Regions from separate parts of the Anoxybacillus kestanbolensis genome, predicted to be linked through region 1. Evidence: predicted binding sites of a transcription regulator. Region 1 holds the regulator's gene; the other holds the start of a gene.
The links. Region 1 encodes NrdR, which represses ribonucleotide reductase genes. Its sites were predicted from a motif close to AACACNATATATNGTGTT; they were not measured.
Positions count from the first base shown of each region.

Region 2: a site for NrdR is predicted at 5,681-5,698, ahead of BO219_RS05795 (vitamin B12-dependent ribonucleotide reductase). Genes of this name have one in related genera too.

Region 1 is NZ_MQAD01000013.1:125,114-131,816, reverse strand. It holds gene dnaI (primosomal protein DnaI) at 1-420, opposite strand, end outside; gene BO219_RS09230 (replication initiation and membrane attachment family protein) at 431-1,828, opposite strand; gene nrdR (transcriptional regulator NrdR) at 1,862-2,332, opposite strand; gene BO219_RS09220 (cytosolic protein) at 2,395-2,787, opposite strand; gene speD (adenosylmethionine decarboxylase) at 2,863-3,237, opposite strand; gene BO219_RS09210 (glyceraldehyde-3-phosphate dehydrogenase) at 3,479-4,507, opposite strand; gene coaE (dephospho-CoA kinase) at 4,615-5,220, opposite strand; gene ytaF (sporulation membrane protein YtaF) at 5,229-5,852, opposite strand; gene mutM (DNA-formamidopyrimidine glycosylase) at 5,919-6,703, opposite strand, start outside.
Region 2 is NZ_MQAD01000005.1:660,873-667,575, forward strand. It holds gene BO219_RS05770 (DUF1385 domain-containing protein) at 1-96, shown strand, start outside; gene BO219_RS05775 (SA1362 family protein) at 117-458, shown strand; gene BO219_RS05780 (patatin-like phospholipase family protein) at 474-1,352, opposite strand; gene mntR (transcriptional regulator MntR) at 1,427-1,855, opposite strand; partial or broken gene splB (spore photoproduct lyase) at 1,925-2,936, opposite strand; gene BO219_RS05795 (vitamin B12-dependent ribonucleotide reductase) at 3,045-5,606, opposite strand; gene BO219_RS05800 (lipoate--protein ligase family protein) at 5,768-6,604, opposite strand.

The DNA.
Region 1 (6,703 bases):
AATACGTCCAAGATCGTCCGTTTCTAGCTTATCAAATGATGCTTGTAACATATCACGCGGGATAAACAAACTACGAATGAGCGACTGTTGTTTTTTTCGTTCATCTTCTTGCACTTTGCGAGCACAGCGCTCGTATTGCACATCAATGTTTTTCCCTTGCCAAATTAAATGTGGTGTATAACCTTTCAGCAAATTAGGACACTGTTCTAAACTTGAACAACGCTCACAATGTTTACTTTGTTGTACAAACTCATACAATTTGCCAAGATGGCGATTTAACATCGCATCTGTCACATCATGACCACGTAAAAACGATTGAACGTGTGGATCGTTTAAAATATCGCGTTTCATCGCCTCATATCGCTCTTTAAAATCATGACGATTCATCAAATGGTGGATAGTTTCCCGAATTGGTTTCATCATTTATCCCCTAACTTTTCGGCTTTTTCAACCGTTCTTCCAACTCGCGCCGTTTTTGTTCTAGCTCTTCTTCCGATTTCATTTGTTTTCGTTCAAATTGTGAATAGTCTGTTTGTAACCAATCTGGCAACATCTCAGTACGAATCGGCTTTTTCGACCCTTTTTTCTCTTTTTCTTTCATAAATGTTTCGTATTCACGCGCTTCTTTTTTCGCCAATTCCATCGCTTGTTTGACCGTACGCACTTTTTTTCTCGCCCACGAACTAGCAATTTTTTCTACATATTTTTTCGGAAGCTTCATATCTGTACGCAACATAACGTAATAAATAAGTACATTCATGACGCCTGGTGGCAGTTTTTGCTTAAACATCATTTCTTCAATTAGCTGCAAATCCGCTAACGCTGGTTCAGCTCCACCAGAAAAGTCCATGAGTAATTGTCTCGGTGAAACGGTTTCGAGCTGTTTCATTAAATATTCTTCTTCGTTTTTTGGCTCGACATGCGCCATCGTCCGCTCCGCTAACGGTTGCACGCGATCATATAGCCGCGGAAGCGCCTCACCACGTTCAAATTGATACCATTCTTGCGCCGCTTTTCTTAATGATTCGATATCAATTTGTTCTGCGGGATCGATGACGCTCATCACAATTTTTTGCATGTCAAGCGGGCCAATGCCATATAAAAAAGCTAGCTTTTTGATCGCATCTTTCACTTTTGCAGTAATCGCACGACGTGGGACGAGATGATGAGACAGTCCTGCATAAAATGCGTCAAAATCAAATATATCATCTTGCATCGTATACATCGCTTGTTCTTTTCCTATATACTGATGCCCGTCTTGGAGCGTTACTTCTTGTTTCGCTTCGTCGCCTAACTTATGAATCATTTTTTCAGGCTGGATCGATGAAAATACATCGTGAAATGAGCGCGTCACAGGTACAAAAGAAGTGCGATCGATAGCACGATCAGAAAAAAACTTTTTCAACTTTTGAAATTTCGTTTTTCCTACACGATCATATAAAAATACATTTAACACACCATCAGTGAAAAATTGTTCTGGTGTAAGGGGAAGGCGAAGCTCGTAAATAAATACGCGTTCATCATCTGCATTCGTTCGCTTCATATACGTATTTAACAACCCGATTCCCTCAAGTTTTAAACGTTCAGCGTATATCGTTGGCAAACTGCATTGCATAATTGCCATTAAACTATGGTGTGTCGTCTCTTCACTCCATAAGCGTGTTTGCTCAAGTTCGCTCCATAACGTCATATATAAACTATACGCTTGCGCACCAATTAACGGTTGATATAAAAGTGTCAATACTTTCCGATCTAGTTCACTTAAAACACCATTGGCGTGGACAATATATCGGTCGACCGCAATTAATTCTTTCCAGCTATATTCCATATTATCGACCTTCTTCATATGAAAAAGAGCATATTATGCCCTTTCTCCTTGTTCTTTTTTTATTAGTTCTTTTAATTCCTCGATAAAGACGTTTAAATCTTTAAACTGGCGGTATACAGAAGCAAAACGAACATAAGCGACTTCGTCAATTTTGGACAAGCGTTCCATCACCATTTCACCGATCGTTTCGCTTTTCACTTCATTGATCCCGCTATTGCGCAACTCTCGTTCAATTTGTTGCGTGACTTCCTCTAGCTGTTCAAGCGCAACCGGTCGCTTTTCACACGCTTTAATAAGACCACGCAAAATTTTTTCACGGCTAAATTCCTCTCGCGTTCCTTCTTTTTTCACAACAATTAACGGTGTTTCTTCCACCCTTTCAAACGTTGTGAATCGAAAATGGCAACGTTCACATTCACGACGGCGACGAATAGAACGCCCTTCATCAACAGGACGCGAGTCGAGCACACGCGTTCCGTTGTGGTGACACGACGGGCATTTCATATGTATCAGCTCCCTAGCAGTAATTTTACTTTTATAGTAGACAAAACAAGGCGGATATACAACTACTTATCCCCATATATTCCCGATCCGATATATGGGAGTCTTTTCTCTAATTGATCATATAAACGAATAATGAGTTGGCGACTAAATCCGAAGTCAATTGGAAACCATTTTGTTTCTGTCGTAACTGAAAAATCAATAGCTGTTTCAAATGGACGAACAGAAACAATAGTTGCGACGATAAATACTTTTCTTCCTTTCGTGAGTGATACACTTATTTCTCCTCGTTCTGCTGAGACGGCAACAATGTGACACCCGTCCATCTGTTCAAACATTTCTTTCACTACTTGTAATGCAGTGGATTGTGTCGTTTTGTAATAACGGCTTTTTAGCTGCTCATCCGGATGACGTTCAGATGTTTCATTATGATTTGTTAATATATGCTTCCATTTCACTGTTCGTCTCCTCACTTTTCAATGAATGATAAAAAAGAGGTGCAGAATCTACACCTCTTTTCCTCTTACACTTTATTATAAAGCTTTTGCTTGTTTAATTTCAATTGGACCCATACCACGAGGCAATTCAATTGTTTCACGCGTTTGTGCACCTAATGCTTCTGCAATATAGTCAGCTGCAATCGTTGGATCTAGATGCCCACATGTGTACACGTCGATGCTCGCGTAACCATGCTCTGGAAAACTGTGAATAGTTAAATGTGATTCAGAAATAATAACAACGCCACTAACACCTTGTGGTGCAAATTTATGAAACGCAACTTCACGAATTTCAGCACCAGACTTTAACGCTGCATCAACAAATGTTTTTTCAATAAACTCCATGTCATTTAACTTATCAAAATCGCATCCCCAAAGTTCTGAGATAACGTGACGACCCATTGTATCCATGATCGTATCCCCCTTTTATAAATTTTTAAAAAAATAAACGATGAATTTCTTTTGCTTTCTGGAATGTATAACTACCACGGGGGAAAGTTAGTCCAAAGAGGTCCTAACCCTTTAAGTAGTCACATTACCACGCGTTCAAGAAGTTCACGAAACATAGTATACTTCGTTTATATATTTTTTTCAATATCGTTTTTTATTTTTTTATCAAATGGGCAGAAAAATAACGCTGGGAACCCCAGCGTTATGACATCGCAACCGTTTCATTTTTTAACAATTGTTTCGCAACTAGTTTTGTTAAATCAACAACGCGACATGAATAGCCCCATTCATTATCATACCACGCTAGCACTTTTACTTTTCGATTTTCGATCACCATTGTCGATAACCCATCAACAATCGCAGAATGTGGATTTGTATTAAAATCAATGGATACAAGCGGTTCCATCGTCACGTCTAAAATGCCTTTTAACTCCCCACGAGCTGCTTGCATAAACGCTTCATTCACTTCATCGACTGTGACATCTTTTTTCACATCGACAACGACGTCAACAAGTGAAACGTTTGGTGTTGGAACGCGCAATGCCATACCATGCATTTTTCCTTTTAAATGTGGCAATACAAGTGCTAACGCTTTAGCCGCACCTGTTGTTGTCGGAATGATCGATTGTGCGCATGAACGTGCTCGACGTAAATCTTTATGTGGATTGTCGATGTTTTTTTGATCGTTTGTGTAGGCATGAACAGTTGTCATAAGTCCATTTTCGATGCCAAACGCTTCATCAAGCACTTTCACAACGGGCGCTAAACAGTTTGTTGTACATGAAGCGTTTGAAATGATGACGTGCTCTGGAGAAAGCATATGTTCATTGACTCCCATTACAATCGTGACATCCTCATCTTTTCCTGGTGCAGTTAAAATAACACGCTTTGCTCCCGCTTCGACGTGCATCATCGCCTTTTCTTTTGCGTTAAACTTTCCCGTTGCTTCGATAACGATATCGATTTGAAGCTCTCCCCACGGTAATAGTCGTGGATCACGTGAATTTAATAGTTGTACTTTTTTTCCATTTACAATTAAACCATCTTCAACAGGAACGACATCCCCATCAAATTTACCATGGTTCGAATCATATTTTATTAAATGAGCTAACGTTTCAGGCGGATAGCTCGCATTAATGGCTACAATGTCAACATCATTGTCCATAATAGCTTTTCGGAACACCATACGTCCAATGCGTCCGAACCCGTTAATCGCTACTCTCGCTTTCATTATATAGCCCCTTTCAATATATGTGTTATACTGTTTATCTGTTATACACAAAAATAGTATAACATTTTTAAAGTGTTTATGCTATAAAAAAATAAAAAAAGGGCATCCTATTTTTCAAGGATACCCCACTCAACTAAGCGTTCGTATAGTTGTCGTTTCGTTTGTTCGATCGTTCCATTGTTATCGATGACAGCATCTGCTTTTTTTCGTTTTTGTTCGAGCGGCATTTGCGATTTTATACGCGCCCATGCTTCTTCAAACGAAAAGCCATTGCGTTCGCAAAGGCGCCGAAGTTGAATTTGTTCATCTACATACACAACGAGAATACGATCAACGAGATGTTCTAAATTACTTTCGAATAAAAGCGGAATATCGAGAACAACAGCTTTTTCCCCTTTTCTTGCATATTGCTCTTTTTGTTGTAGCATATGTTTACGTACGAGCGGATGAACAATGGCATTTAACTGTTTTCGCTTTTGTTCATCATGAAATACGATCGCACCAAGCTTACGTCGATCAATCGCACCATTTGAGTCTAAAATGTCGCTTCCAAACGTCTCAACAATTAGTTGATACGCTTCACCGTCGATGGCTGTGACACGGTGAGCGATTTCATCTGCATCAATGACAGGGATATGTAAGTCACGGAACATCGCCGCGACCGTACTTTTTCCACTTGCGATGCCCCCTGTTAATCCGATCGTTAACACCACCTTCACCCCTATCTCATTTTAAAAATACCAATGACAATAAGCATAATCCCAGGTAAAAACGAGTATTTTTGTAGCCAGTCATACTTTCTAAACGATTTTCCAATTTTCAACCCGCTAAATAAGAAACTAAAGCTAAGCAAGCAAACGAGAAATGTAGTAAACGCTACCGAATAGTTTAAAAGCGCCGCGCTTACGCCTGCTCCAAACGCATCGAGCGACAAGGCGATTCCTAAAAATACAGCCTCCATCCCTGTAATCGTTCCTGAACGGTCAAAATCAGCCATCGTTGGTTTGCGCAAAATTTGAATGACAATGCCGAGCGAACGAATTTCTACGTTCATTAAAAATTTTTCTTCCTTATCATCGCTTTTAAGCATAAATTGAATGAGCATCCATAATCCTAATATGATTAATATCCCCCCACCCATTGCGTTGGCAACGGTTGGCAAAAAAAACATATATAACATGCGACCAATGCCCATCGCTACTAAAAATGTCATGCATGAAAAAAACGAAATAATCAGCAACGAACGAAGCGGAACATGTACATTCCGCATACCATACGTAATACCGACAGTCAACCCATCAATGCTTACAGCAAACGCAAGCAAAAATAAAGACCATGTAATCATATACGCCCGCCCCTTCCTTGAAAAGCTACCATAGTATATGGAAGAGGTCTAGGCAATGTTCTTACACTACGTTTGACAATGTTTACAATAATGTGTGCCGCGATTGGCTACAGTTGTTTTGGAAATGGGATTTCCACAACGACGGCACGGCATGTTGGCACGACCGTATACATACAATTGCGTTTGAAACGTCCCTGTCTTCCCTTGCGTATTCACATATGTTCGAACGGTACTCCCACCTTTTTCAATCGCTTCTTGTATCGTTTGAACAATTGCCTCATGTAATGCTTCGATTTCCCGTATCGTTAACGTCGTTGCTGTCCGCTCTGGATGAATGGACGAACGAAATAATACTTCATCGACATAAATATTGCCTAATCCTGCGACAATCGTTTGATCAAGCAATGTCGCTTTTATTGTACGTTTTGTTCGTTGAAGTTGATCTGTAAGCCATGCAACCGTAAATTGCTCATCGAACGGCTCAACCCCAATACTTGATAAAGGAGGGACACGTAATTCTTCACCTTTATTAAATAAATGCATCGTACCAAATTTGCGCACATCGCGATAACGAAGTTCCGTCTGATCTGTGAATGTAAAAAAAATGTGTGTATGTTGATCAAATGGAGCATCTTCTTTTTCATATATATAACGTCCTTCCATCCGCAAATGAGAAACGAGGACGACATCATCCAATTGAAAAAGCAAAAATTTACCTCTCCGCCCGATATTGTGAATCGTCTGTCCTTTCAGACGCTCACAAAACGTAGCTACATCAGGGTGCTGAATGATTTTTGGCCAACGCACTTTCACACGTTCGATCGTTTTACCAACAACAAGAGAAAGAAGTG
Region 2 (6,703 bases), on a different contig from region 1:
CCGACTAATGATCAAGTAGAAGTAGCGATCGCATCATTTCAACGGTTGCTTGAGTTAGAGGGAGAAGCGACGAAACAGCAAGAAGAAGTGGTGTAATGATAAAGGAGGTGGATCGATTGCGTCGGCGCCCATTCCCGCTTATCACGTTGCTTATTGTATTTGCTATTTTCGGGTTTTCTTATCGACTATGGAACGATCCAATTCAGTTGTTGAAACAAATATTTTTTATCGTGTTTGTTGTAGCTATCTTTTACGGCATATATAAATGGATGCAAAGACAGCGCTCTAATCACTCATATCAAAAAGCGGTAAAACAATCGAAAAAGCTCCACCATCAAAAAACAAAGCCGACGTCGAAAAAACAAACGCGCCCAACCGCTTTAAAGAAAAAGCACGTCACTCATTTAACAGTCATTGAAGGTAAAAAAGGAAAGAAAAAAAATCGGGCCTCTTTTTGACCCGATTTTTTTCTTTTAATACGTCCATGTTTTTAAAAATTGTTCTGTCCGTTCCTTTCCAAACGAAATAAGCTTCTTTTTTTCTTCGTCCGTCACTGAGAAATCGGTCGCAACGACATGTTTGACAGGAAGAAAAACAATGTTTTTTTCATGGCGGCGTGAAATGTACCGTTCATCGTGTGCCTCGCGCATCGTTTGAAACAACGCTTCATACAACTCAATCGCGTTATTAATTTGCTTTTTTGCTTTTTGTGCCTGTTTTGCACTCAATTTGATACCAAGAACAGGTCTCTTTTTCCGTTCTTCATCAAATAAAAAAATCGGAAAATTGCTTAGTAAGCCACCATCAACGACGATATGTCTTCCCTCATCCGTCTTTAGCCTCACAGGCTCAAAAAAATAAGGAATACCAACGCTCATTCTTACTGCCTTTGCGACTGAAAACCGAAGCGGATCAATGCCGTATTTCGGTAAATCATCTGGCAAAATAAGCATCGTTCCATTCGTTAAATCGGAAGCAACAACGCGCAATCGTTCGTGCGGCAAATCTGCAAATGTGCGCACCCCTTTTTTGTTAAGCTGTTCAGCTATCCATTGTTCGAGCTTTTCCCCTTTATATAGCCCCATTCTCCAATAAAGGACGAGCCATTTTAACCATGCATACGGAATGATCGTACGTCGCTCATCGAGAAAATCCATTAAATTGAGATCATCCATGATGTTCAATATTTCTTTACTTGTAAACCCCGCTGCAATAAATGAAGCGATGAGTGCCCCTGCACTCGTACCAGCAAGCCGTTTAAAGCGAAAACCTTTTTCTTCAATTGCCTCATATGCCCCAATGAGCGCAAAACCTTTGACCCCTCCGCCTGAAAATACACCGTCAATCTCCATCCTCTTCCCTCCTCGCCATATATGTATGAACAACGAGAAGAGTTGAGCATAAAAAAACAAAAAAGAACAAGCGTTTATGCCTGTTCTTGCTCATTCTGTTTTTGAATGTTGCGAAGCGCTTCAAGACGTGACCGATCTTCTTCAAAATATTGTACTAAGTCACCGATGCGATCAATCGCATTCCAACTTAAATGATGTTCAATTCCCTCAACATCGCGATAAATATTTTCTTCATCTACACCAATGAGACGCATAAATTGTTCCAGTAGCTCATGGCGATACACAAGCCGCTTGCCGATTTTTTTGCCCTTTGGTGTAAGGACAAGTCCACGGTACTTTTCGTATACTAAATATTCGTCTTTATCGAGTTTTTGCACCATTTTCGTCACAGAGGAGGGATGAACGGACAATGCCTCGGCAATATCTGATACACGGGCATATCCTTTTTCTTCAATCAATATATAAATTTGCTCAATATAATCTTCCATGCTTGGTGTTGGCATACGTTTCCCTCCTAAACAAACATCCGTAATCATTATGATTATAACATGTTTACCAAGCATGACAACTATTTACGTAAAATATTCAATCGTTGCTTCGGGAAAAAATTGTGCAATGTAGGAGCGAATTGTGGCATTCAGCTGGTTCGCCTCTTCATCTTGATACACATATTTTCCAATTCCGTATCGTCCCCATTTACATTTTCGCTTCGTTTCATCTAGATCGAGCTTCGTTTTCGGATACCGTTTTTGAATGACTGTTTTTGCTGGTTTCGTGAAGCGATGTTGTATTAATTCAAACGTTAAATTCGTTAAGTCAACATCTCGCAAATTAGCATGTAATCGTTCAAATAGCTCAAAATACCCTTCTTCCCAGCCGTCATGCATGTAAATTGGCGCGACGATAAAGCCGAGCGGATAGCCGGCGTGCGCCACTTTTCGTGCCGCCTCTAACCGTGCATCAAACGAAGATGTCCCCAATAACATACCGTGAATTGACGCTAAAACGAAAGCGTGTTTTTCCGTTATGTTTTGCATCAAGCAAATGGTCGACATGTTCATATTTTGTAACAAAGCGAAGCCGTCCGTATTCCGTTTCACCAATAAATTCAATCGCTTTTTTTAACGCATGCGTTAAATGGTCGATGCCGACAATATCAGACGTACAAGCAGCCTCAAAACGCGTAATTTCTGGAGCGCGTTCATCAATATATTTTTTCGCTTGGGTAAAAATATCATCAAGATTGACGTACACACGAATGTAAGGTTTGCTTCCAAGCGTCGTCTGTAAATAACAATAATGGCAATGCCCCATGCATCCTGTCGCAAGCGGAATCGCATATTCTGCCGATGGTTTAGATGTATCAAACTTTAATGTACGTCTGACACCAACAACGAGCGTAGATTTTGCGTTTCGGTACTGTTGGAGTTCCGTATCACCTGGGATTCCACGCACTTGGTTATGCGATGTCGTTTCGCGTATGTCAATATGCATACGTTTAAATTTTTCATATAACTCTTTGCCGAGCGGATAATGAAGCGCTTCGGGCTCAAAATAAACAAGCTGAGGAATAAATGATTTCATTCGATCACCTCAATGTTAGTATGTTTGATTGTCATGAGGTGATGAAATACAATTTTTGTTATTATTCATAATAAAATAAGGAACGGGTTTTTCCCGTCCCTTTTTACATTATAAACCACATTTTAATTGCGCTCCGCAACTTGTGCACGTGTTGCAGCCACCGATTTCTTCGACCGTTCCTTCACGGCATACCGGGCAAATGTTGCCGACTTCTGAACCGATCGTGACGTCCGTTGCGCGTAAATCTGGAATCGTTTCAACAAGCGCAACAGCTCGTTTTTTCGGTTCTTCTGGAAGGAGCTCCAGTTGTTCTTCAACCGCATGTTCTTCCGCTTTTAATGTTAATACTTGCGCATCGCGGCTACCGTCGACATAGACTGTTCCACCTTTTGCGCCGCCTCGCCATAACCGCTCGTACACTTTTTGTACTTGCTCAACCGTATAGCCGCGCGGGGCATTTACCGTTTTCGAGAGACTTGAATCCACCCAACGTTGAATAATGCACTGGACATCGGCATGCGCTTCTGGCGATAAGTCCATGGCGGTTACAAACCAATGCGGCAAGTTGTTCGGATCCGCTTCTGGATGTTTATCTAAATATTCTTGAACGATATCCGCCTTCACTTCAATAAACTTGCCTAGACGGCCGCTTCGATAATAAGAAAAGGAAAAATATGGTTCAAGTCCTGTGGACACGCCGATCATTGTCCCTGTGGATCCAGTCGGAGCAACCGTTAATAAATGCGAGTTGCGAATGCCGTATTTTAAAATATCTTGGCGAATATCGTCCGGCATTTTTTTCATATAACCGGTGTGAATAAACGCTTCGCGCAATTTCATCGTTTCTTCTTCCGTTTCGCCAACTAAAAACGGAAAGCTTCCTTTTTCTTTCGCAAGCTCAATCGACGCACGGTATGCCGTTGTCGCAATTGTTTTAAACAGTTCGTCAACTAACTGATTTCCTTCTTTCGAACCGTACTCTTTCTCGCAATAAATGAGCAAATCAGCTAAGCCCATCACGCCAAGACCGACGCGGCGCTCCCCAAGCGCTTGCTTTTTATTTTCCTCAAGGAAGTATGGGGTTGCATCAATAACGTTATCTTGCATACGGACACCGACTTCAACCGTCCGCTTTAATTTTTCATAATCGACAACTTTCTTCTCCTTATCCACCATATTCGCCAAATTAATTGCAGCTAAATTGCACACAGAATAAGGTGCGAGTGGTTGTTCACCACACGGATTTGTTGCGACTACTTTTTGTCCGTACGCTCTTGCATTCGTCATGTCGTTGGCGTTGTCGATAAAGAAAATGCCTGGTTCTGCAGAATACGTTGCGCAAATGTTAATGAGCTTCCATAGCTCTCGCGCGCGAATTTTTCGATAGACGCGAACGCGATAGCCCATTTTCTCCCATTCGCGCACATCGCCGACTTCGTGCCATTTTTCGTTGTAGATGCGCATTTCTTCTTCTGAATACGTTTCAACATCTGGGAAGCGCAATTCGTATTCTTCATCGTTTTCTACTGCCTGCATAAACTCTTTCGTTAAGCAAACAGAAATGTTCGCTCCTGTTAAAAAGTCCGGATTGTGCACGCTATACGTACCGCCTGTCCGCAACTTTTCTTCCGCGTCTTTAATAATTTTTTCGCTAAAACCCCCGTATCCTGGGATGTTTTTATAGTTGACGATTCCTTGATACATCGCGCGCTCTTGTTCAGTAAGTGGCGTAAACTTTAATTTTTCTCTCGCTGCTTTTTGAATGCCTTCATCCTCTGTATTTTCAAGCAAGTAGCGCAAAATGCGCGGATTTTGCATTTTTGAAATAATAAATTCAATAATGTCCGGGTGCCAATCGGCTAGCATAATCATTTGAGCGCCACGGCGCGAGCCACCTTGTTCGACAAGATGGGTTAGTTTTGCAATGTCGTCTAGCCATGACACCGATCCGGACGATTTTCCGTTCACTCCGCGCGCGAGTGTATTGCGTGGACGAAGGGTCGAACCGTTCGTTCCGACACCGCCACCGCGGCTCATAATTTCCATCACTTGTTTTCGATGTTCAGAAATGCCTTCGCGAGAGTCTTTCACAAACGGCATGACGTAACAGTTAAAGTACGTCACTTCTGTCCCAGAACCTGCTCCGTACAGTACGCGTCCAGCTGGAACAAAATTCAGGCTGACGAGCTGTTCATAAAACTTTTCAAACCACTCTTTTCTTTTTTCTTCTGTTTTTTCAACAGCGGCTAGCCCGGTTGCGTTCCGCTTTGCAATTTGCTCATAAAAAATTTCAAGTGGCTTTTCAATGACATCGAGCGAGCGAACAACAACGCCTGTTTTCGCTTCGTCTCCTTCCAACACATGACGATACTCTTCTTCAACGAGCACGTGTGCTTTTTTATTTTCCCAGTCCAACTCAACGATAAATCCAAGGCCACGCGCTGGAAACTTCGGATCTTCCTTTACCGTTAAAACGACAAAGTCCCCAACGCTTAACGTCAACATTTCCGTATCTTTAAACGAATAGCGATCAAGCATCACTAAACGCGACACACCCTTATATGTAATGTGCATCTCAGGGGTAATCGGGTGCACTTGTGGAAAGAGACGAATATCTTCGTTCAACTTGTCCACATTCACCGTCATTTTTTCAGAAAACGCAACCGTCATTTTTTTACCTCTCCTCTACCAACATAATCTTACTATATTAAACTACCATATATCGACAACAATAATCAATAAAAAAATCAATATATAGTATGATTTTTTAAAAATCACATACTACATATTGATAATTAAGTCAAGCATTTTTTATTTGTCAAGAGAAAAATTTACCGTTTAAAATTCCATTCATCTGTTTCGTATTTGTTTTTCGCTAGTTGCTGAACGTAGAAAAGCTCATCATCTGTTAATTCATATCGTTCAAGCTGAACATTTAACCCTTTTTCAAATCCTTTGAAAAACGCTTCTTTTGCCTCATTGATCGTAATGTTTCGATCCGTTAATTCATTAATGGCGACTGCTTTGTTTTTAAAGTTTTGCCTTAATCGTTCTTTCACTCTTTCATTCGGATACTTAAATAGACTAAAGAGCATGTCTTCGTCTAAATCTAATAAAATCGATCCGTGTTGTAAAATGACTCCTTTTTGCCTCGTTTGAGCGCTTCCTGCCACTTTTCTTCCTTCGACAACGAGCTCATACCAAGACGGTGCATCAAAACAAACAGCCGAGCGCGGATTTTTTAAATCTGCTTTTTCTTCTTCTGTTTTTGGCACCGCAAAATACGCATCAAGCCCTAGAAAGCGAAATCCTTCTAAAATGCCTTGTGAAATGACACGATACGCTTCCGTCACCGTTTGTGGCATAGCTGGATGCGATTCAGACACGATAACGCTATACGTCAACTCTTGGTCATGAAGCACACCGCGTCCCCCGGTTGGACGTCTAACAAAACCAAGACCATACTTTTTGACCGCTTCCATATCAATTTCTTTTTCCACTTTTTGAAAATAGCCAATCGAAAGCGTCGGTGGATTCCAACCGTAAAACCGAATCGTCGGCGGAATTTTTCCTTCGCTATGCCATTCTAACAACGCTTCATCAAGCGCCATATTAAACGCTGGAGAACAATTGCCTGAGTCAATAAAACGCCATACTTCTTTTTCCATCTACTCCACCCTTTCCTCTATCATTTTATAGTGTAACAAACATAATAAGTCAATGGAAAATGCTTTGCTTCTTGCCTAAAACATTTATATAATAGACAT